2 linked regions of the Starkeya sp. ORNL1 genome follow. The main gene of each other region encodes a partner of the protein of the gene in region 2 in a complex. Links are inferred from orthologs where the notes say so. Each region holds a gene or a part of one and is shown on either strand. Other genes may lie near its edges. The genes, in order: uvrB and G3545_RS23995.

The links.
Region 1: the proteins of G3545_RS23995 (region 2) and uvrB are in contact, whole or in part, in a crystal structure (PDB 7EGT), measured with the Thermus thermophilus proteins. The link is inferred for Starkeya sp. ORNL1 from one-to-one orthologs. Residues at the interface, in WP_096412145.1 of Thermus thermophilus: His654, Arg656, Phe657, Gln666, Asp668, Glu669, Lys680, Arg681, Leu682, Ser683, Lys685, Tyr686, Ala687; in WP_096411307.1 of Thermus thermophilus: Glu23, Leu25, Arg26, Asp27, Gly28, Glu29, Arg30, Phe31, Arg55, Glu326, Asp327, Phe328, Glu379, Ser382, Gln383, His398, Gly400, Arg401.

The regions. Positions count from the first base shown.
Region 1 is NZ_CP048834.1:6,025,162-6,028,563, reverse strand. The notes cover bases 55-3,144. They hold uvrB (excinuclease ABC subunit UvrB), read right to left. Parts: upstream 2,839-3,144; coding sequence 271-2,838; downstream 55-270. Other genes in these bases: G3545_RS28330 (isochorismatase family cysteine hydrolase), read left to right, coding at 3,114-3,144; G3545_RS28340 (DUF805 domain-containing protein), read right to left, coding at 55-183. Outside these bases: more of G3545_RS28340, read right to left, coding at 1-54; more of G3545_RS28330, read left to right, coding at 3,145-3,402. UniProt on the Escherichia coli protein: The UvrABC repair system catalyzes the recognition and processing of DNA lesions. A damage recognition complex composed of 2 UvrA and 2 UvrB subunits scans DNA for abnormalities.
Region 2 is NZ_CP048834.1:5,085,354-5,088,759, forward strand. The notes cover bases 313-3,406. They hold G3545_RS23995 (UvrD-helicase domain-containing protein), read left to right. Parts: upstream 313-706; coding sequence 707-3,106; downstream 3,107-3,406. Other genes in these bases: G3545_RS23990 (transporter substrate-binding domain-containing protein), read left to right, coding at 313-514; G3545_RS24000 (50S ribosomal protein L11 methyltransferase), read left to right, coding at 3,192-3,406. Outside these bases: more of G3545_RS23990, read left to right, coding at 1-312. UniProt on the Escherichia coli protein: A helicase with DNA-dependent ATPase activity. Unwinds DNA duplexes with 3'-5' polarity. Translocates on single-stranded DNA with 3'-5' polarity. Initiates unwinding more efficiently from a nicked substrate than double-stranded DNA.

The sequences.
Region 1 (3,402 bases), 940 kb from region 2 along the record:
GCCGCTGATCGGCGAGGCCACGGCGGCGAATTGGTAGCCGAACAGCGCCACGTCGAACACGCTGCCGACCAGACTGGCAAGCCAGGTAAACAACGCCCAGAACCAGAATTCCGAACGCGAAGCGCGCCCGGTGAAGTCGGCATACCGATTGAAGCCGGACGTGATCGCCTGCGTGAAGTTCATTTTGCCTACCCCCGGATACTCGACACCGGGAGTTGAAGCCGCACGGAATTTCTTGTCAACGTTGGGGCAATGTGCTTGCCGGCGCCGTCAGCGCCGGCTGCGCCGTCCGCCCTTCTTGTAGCCCTTGGTCATCGGGTCCGGTCGCTCCGGGCGGGTCCAGCCTTCGGGGCCAAGCGGCTCGGTGCGGTCGGTGCCGGGGCCCATATCGTCCAGCGACGGCTTGACAATGCGCGAGCCCGCCGACCGATCATTCTCACCGGGATCATAGGCGGCCTGGAGTTCCTCGGCGCGGATCGCCGCACCGGTGCGGGAGCTGCCGGATTTGCCACCCTTCCCTTTCGCCGGAAGGTTGGCGGCGCGGCCATATTTGCGCTCGCCGCGATAGCCGCCGGTGCGGTCGTCAATGGCGTCCTGCCGCGCCAGCGGATCGTCAGAGATGGCAAGCTCGGTGGCCTGCAGCCGCTTGATCTCGTCGCGCAGCCGCGCCGCCTGCTCGAAGTCGAGATCCGCCGCCGCTGCGCGCATGCGCTTCTCAAGATCCGCGATCACCGCCGCCAGATTGTGGCCATAGGCGGCGGGCGCTTCGGCCAGTCCCGAATCCACCGTGACGTGGTCGCGCTCATAGACGCTGTTGAGGATGTCGCCGATCGCCTTGCGCACGCTCTCCGGCGTGATGCCATGCTCGGTGTTCCACGCCACCTGCTTGTCGCGGCGGCGCTGCGTCTCCGCCATCGCCCGCTCCATCGAGCCGGTGACGTGGTCGGCATAGAGCACCACCCGGCCGTCGACGTTGCGCGCCGCGCGGCCGATGGTCTGCACCAGCGAGGTCTCGGAGCGCAGGAAGCCCTCCTTGTCGGCGTCGAGAATGGCGACCAGCGCGCATTCCGGGATGTCGAGACCCTCGCGCAGCAGGTTGATGCCGATCAGCGCATCGAACGCCCCGAGCCTGAGGTCGCGGATGATCTCGATGCGCTCGATGGTGTCGATGTCCGAATGCATGTAGCGCACACGGATGCCGTTCTCGTGCAGATACTCGGTCAGGTCCTCGGCCATGCGCTTGGTGAGCACCGTCACCAGCGTGCGGTAGCCTTTCGCCGCGGTCGCCCGCACCTCGCCGAGCAGGTCGTCGACCTGGGTGCGCGCCGGGCGCACTTCCACGGGCGGATCGACCAGTCCGGTCGGACGGATCACCTGCTCGACGAACACGCCGCCGGTGCGGTCCATCTCCCATGGGCCAGGCGTTGCCGAGACATGCACGGTCTGCGGCCGCATCGCCTCCCATTCCTCGAAGCGCAGCGGCCGGTTGTCCATGCAGGACGGCAGGCGGAAGCCGTATTCCGCCAGCGTCGCCTTGCGGCGGAAGTCGCCGCGATACATGGCGCCGATCTGCGGAACGGTGACGTGGCTCTCGTCGACGAAGATCAGCGCATTGTCCGGCACATATTCGAACAGCGTCGGCGGCGGCTCGCCGGGGCGGCGGCCGGTCAGCCAGCGCGAATAGTTCTCGATGCCGGCGCAGGAACCGGTGGCCTCCATCATCTCGAGATCGAAGGTGCAGCGCTGATCGAGGCGCTGCGCCTCGAGATAGCGGCCCATGGCGTTCAGTTCTTCGAGCCGATGGCGCAACTCGTTCTTGATGCCGGTAATGGCCTGGATCAGCGTCGGGCGCGGCGTCACATAATGCGAGTTGGCATAGACCTTCACGAATTTCAGGTCTTGCGACTTCTGCCCGGTGAGCGGATCGAACTCCTGGATACTCTCCACTTCGTCGCCGAACAGCGAGACCCGCCAGGCCCGGTCCTCATAGTGCGCCGGGAAGATCTCGATGACGTCGCCGCGAACCCGGAAGGTGCCGCGGCCGAAATCGCCCTGGATGCGCTTGTATTGCAGGGCGACGAGGTCGGCCAATATGCCCCGTTGGTCGATGCGGTCGCCGACCGCGATCTTGAAGGTCATCGAGGCATAGGTCTCGACCGAACCGATACCATAGATGCAGGACACCGAGGCAACGATGATGACGTCGTCGCGCTCCAGCAGCGAGCGCGTCGCCGAGTGGCGCATGCGATCGATCTGCTCGTTGATCGACGATTCCTTCTCGATGAAGGTGTCGGTGCGCGGGACGTAGGCTTCCGGCTGGTAGTAGTCATAGTACGAGACGAAATACTCGACCGCATTGTCCGGGAAGAAGCTCTTGAACTCGCCATAGAGCTGCGCCGCCAGCGTCTTGTTCGGCGCCAGCACCAGGGCCGGGCGCTGCACCCGTTCGATGACATTGGCCATGGTGAAGGTCTTGCCGGAGCCGGTGACGCCGAGCAGCACCTGGTCGCGCTCGCCCTGGTTCGCCGCGACCACCAGTTCGTCGATCGCGTGCGGCTGGTCGCCGTTCGGCGTGTAGTCCGACTTGATGACGAAAGGCACGCCGCCTTCGGACTTCTCCGGGCGCGAGGGGCGGTGCGGCATCCACACCTGACCGTCGACCTCGGGGCGACCGGTCTCGATCAGCGCCGAGAGCGCGGCGACGGTGGCGGAGGCGCCGGAGGTCGGGGCCACGCCGAGCTTCTCGGCGAGCTTCGGGTCCAGCGTGGCGGCGTGCGCGGGTTCGAAGGCGCGCTGCGAGCGCTCTCCGAATCCGCCGGGTCTGGCGGCTTTGGGCATGGCGGGAATATGGGACGCCTTCTTCAATGGGAAAAGGGGGCACCTGTGCGCCCAGATGTGCGCGAGGCGCGCCGTCTCTCTAGGCAAACTCGTCACAGTTTCTAGGCAGGTACGATTGGACGCGGACCTCATCCCTCAAATCGATCGCACATTTTCAATGCCTTAGACAGATGTGGGCAAATAATCGGCAATGGCACACCTCATGCATACGACATTGTATGCATGGCGGCGCCATCGGCTGCCGCCTCCGGACATCCAGCCAAGCGGAGCCGCCCATGACACTGCTCAGCCTTGCCGCCGAACCCGCGCCGCTCGCCTTCGATCCGGCACGCACCGCGCTGGTCATCATCGACATGCAGCGCGACTTCCTGGAGCCCGGCGGCTTCGGCGAGACGCTGGGCAATGACGTGTCGCTGCTGCAGGCTGCGGTCGGGCCCTGCAAGCGGGCGCTGGGCGTGGCGCGCGCCAATGGCATGCTGGTCATCCACACCCGCGAAGGCCACCGCCCGGACATGGCCGACGCGCCGCCGGCCAAGGTCGAGCGCGGCGCGCCGACCGCGCGCA
Region 2 (3,406 bases):
CTCGATCAGCATCACGTCGGAGCGCCTTGCCTATATCGACTTCACCCAATCCTATTATGAGACGGCGCAGGGCGTGCTGGTGATGAAGAAGTCCGGCATGCGCGACGTAGGGGACCTCGCCGGCAAGAACGTCAGCGTGACCTCCGGCACCACCAGTGAGCGCTGGGTGACGGCGAATGCCCAGCGTTATGGTTTCGGACGCACCAGCTTCTCGCAGGGCTCGTCCGATGGCGTCCGGCTGCTCGAAGCGGGCGCTATCGACGCCTATGTCGGCGACCTGCCGACGCTGCTCTATCAATTGCTGAAGCGCCCGGATCTCGCGGTGATCGCGCGGCTTCCCAGCCAGGAGCGCTACGGCATCGCGCTCGCCAAGGATTCGCCGCTCACCGCCAAGGTCGATGCCGCCATCACCCGGATGAAGCAGGACGGCACGCTGGCGCGCATCCACAAGCGCTGGTTCGGCATGGCGCCGGACAAGGACTCCGCCACCACGAAGGTGCTGCCGCGGCCTTAGTATCGGCCGCACCCTCGCCAAACCGACATGCCGGTGCCATTTTGTTCACGTTGAGAATCACGTGACAGCCCAAGGACCATTTTGGCCGATCCCTTGAAGAAGCGGTCCAGCGACGAGCCGCCGTTCGATATCCCCTTCGACCTGCCGCAAGCTCCCGCGGCGAGAACGAACGCGGCTGCGGCGGGGAAGGGCGTGCCTGCGCCGGCCCATGCGCCGCGCGCCGGCGGCATCGCCGCGCGCGCCCTGGCCGCGTCAGCGCCGGCTTCCGCCGCTTCGGCGCATTATCTCGCCGGGCTGAATCCCGAGCAGCGCGAAGCCGTGGAGACGCTTGACGGGCCGGTCCTGGTGCTGGCGGGAGCGGGCACCGGCAAGACCCGGGCGCTCACCACCCGCATCGCCCATATTCTCTCGCTCGGCCGCGCCTTTCCCTCGCAGATCCTCTCCGTGACCTTCACCAACAAGGCGGCGCGGGAGATGAAGGAGCGTGTCGCCGCCATGGTCGGCGATGCCGTGGAGGGCATGCCGTGGCTTGGCACCTTCCACTCCATCGGCGTGCGCATGCTGCGCCGGCATGCGGAACTGGTGGGGCTGAAATCCGGCTTCACCATCCTCGACACCGACGACCAGATCCGCCTGCTGAAGCAGCTGCTGCAGGCCGAGAGCATCGACGAGAAGCGCTGGCCGGCGCGGCTTTTGGCCAACACCATCGACGGCTGGAAGAATCGCGGCCTCAGCCCCGAGCAGGTGCCGGCCGGCGAGGGCGCCACCTTTGCCAATGGGCGCGGGCAGAAGCTGTATGCCGATTACCAGGCGCGGCTGAAGGCGCTGAACGCGGTCGATTTCGGCGACCTGCTGCTGGAAGGCATCCGCCTGCTGCGCGAGAATCCCGACGTGCTGGCGGAATACCACAAGCGCTTCCGCTATATCCTCGTCGACGAGTATCAGGACACCAACACTGCGCAGTATCTCTGGCTGCGGCTGCTGGCGCAGGGCTCGAGGAATGTCTGCTGCGTCGGCGATGACGACCAGTCGATCTATGGCTGGCGCGGCGCCGAGGTGGACAACATCCTGCGCTTCGAGAGCGATTTCCCCGGCGCCAAGGTGATCCGGCTGGAGCGTAATTACCGCTCCACCGGCCACATACTCGGCGCCGCCGCGCATCTCATCGCCCACAATGAGGGCCGGCTCGGCAAGACGCTGTTCTCCGAAGGTGAGATCGGCGAGAAGGTCACCGTCACCGGCGCCTGGGACAGCCAGGAAGAGGCCCGCGCCATCGGCGAGGAGATCGAGCAGCTCGAACGCCATGGCGAGAGCCTGAACCAGGTCGCCATACTGGTGCGTGCCTCGTTCCAGATGCGCGAGTTCGAGGATCGCTTCGTCACGCTGGGGCTGAACTACCGGGTAATCGGCGGCCCGCGCTTCTATGAGCGGGCGGAAATCCGCGATGCGCTGGCCTATCTGCGCTGCGTCGCCTCACCGGCCGACGATCTCGCCTTCGAGCGCATCGTCAATGTGCCGAAGCGCGGGCTCGGCGATGCGGCGCTGCGCCAGCTCCACGAGCATGCCCGCGGCGCCGGCGTGCCCTTGCAGGAAGCCGCGCGCCAGCTGGTCGAGAGTTCGGAACTGAAGCCGAAGGTGCGGCTCGCGCTGCGTGACCTCGTGGTCTCGTTCGAGCGCTGGCGCGAGCAGATGGTGCGCCTGCCGCAGAGCGAGCTCGCCGAGATCGTGCTGGACGAGAGCGGCTATACCGAGATGTGGCAGAAGGACCGTTCGGCGGACGCCGCGGGCCGGCTCGACAATCTCAAGGAACTGGTGCGCTCGATGGAGCCGTTCGAGAACCTCGTCGGATTCCTCGAGCATATCTCGCTCGTTATGGACACCGAGGGCGGCAACGGCGCGGCGGCGGTCAGCATCATGACGCTGCACTCCGCCAAGGGGCTGGAATTCGACATCGTGTTCCTGCCGGGCTGGGAAGAGGGGTTGTTCCCGCACCAGCGCGCGCTCGACGAGCAGGGCAAGGCCGGTCTCGAAGAGGAGCGGCGGCTGGCTTATGTCGGCCTGACGCGGGCGCGGCGTCACGCCAAGGTGTTCTTTGCCTCCAACCGGCGCATTCACGGGCTGTGGCAGTCGAGCGTGCCGAGCCGCTTCCTCGACGAGCTGCCCGACGCCCATGTCGAGGTGACGGAATCCAAGGGTGGCCAGGGCTGGGGCGGCGGACAGGCCGGGCGCTACGGCTATGGGCCGAGCCGTTTCGACAATGCCGAGACCTTCGGCTCCTCCTATTCGACGCCGGGCTGGCAGCGCGCCCAGGCGGCGCGCGAGCGCGGCAACTTCGCCGAGCCGGCCTCGCGCTATGGCAGCGGCGGGACGTGGAGCGGTGGAGCTCGGAACGGTGGCGGCGGGCGGGTGATCGAGGGTCAGCTGGTCGCCAAGTCCACCGGCTCGGAGCCGCTCTACGCGGTCGGCGAGCGGGTGTTCCATATCAAGTTCGGCTATGGCGAGGTGGTGGGCGTGGAAGGCAACAAGCTCACCGTGCAGTTCGACAAGGCCGGCGAGAAGAAGGTGCTGGACAGCTTCGTCGAGCGGGGGTGAGGACCGTCCCCGCAAACATGCTGGCACTCCGCCCGCTCATCTGGCACTAAACCGCTCCGCTGCGGGCGCAGATGTGAGGATCGGAATGCTCGAAGGACTGCCGCCGAACGGCGCCACGCACATCATGCGGGTCTCCGCCCCGGAGCGCGAAGCGCGGGGCATCGCCGATCTGATTGCCGAGAGCTTCGATCCGGCCGAGGTCGCCACCGCCGCCTTCGAGGAAGGCGAGAGCTGGGCGGTGGAGGTCTATTTCGGCGAGGCGCCGGACGAGGCGAACGTGCGCGAGTTGGTGCGCATCGT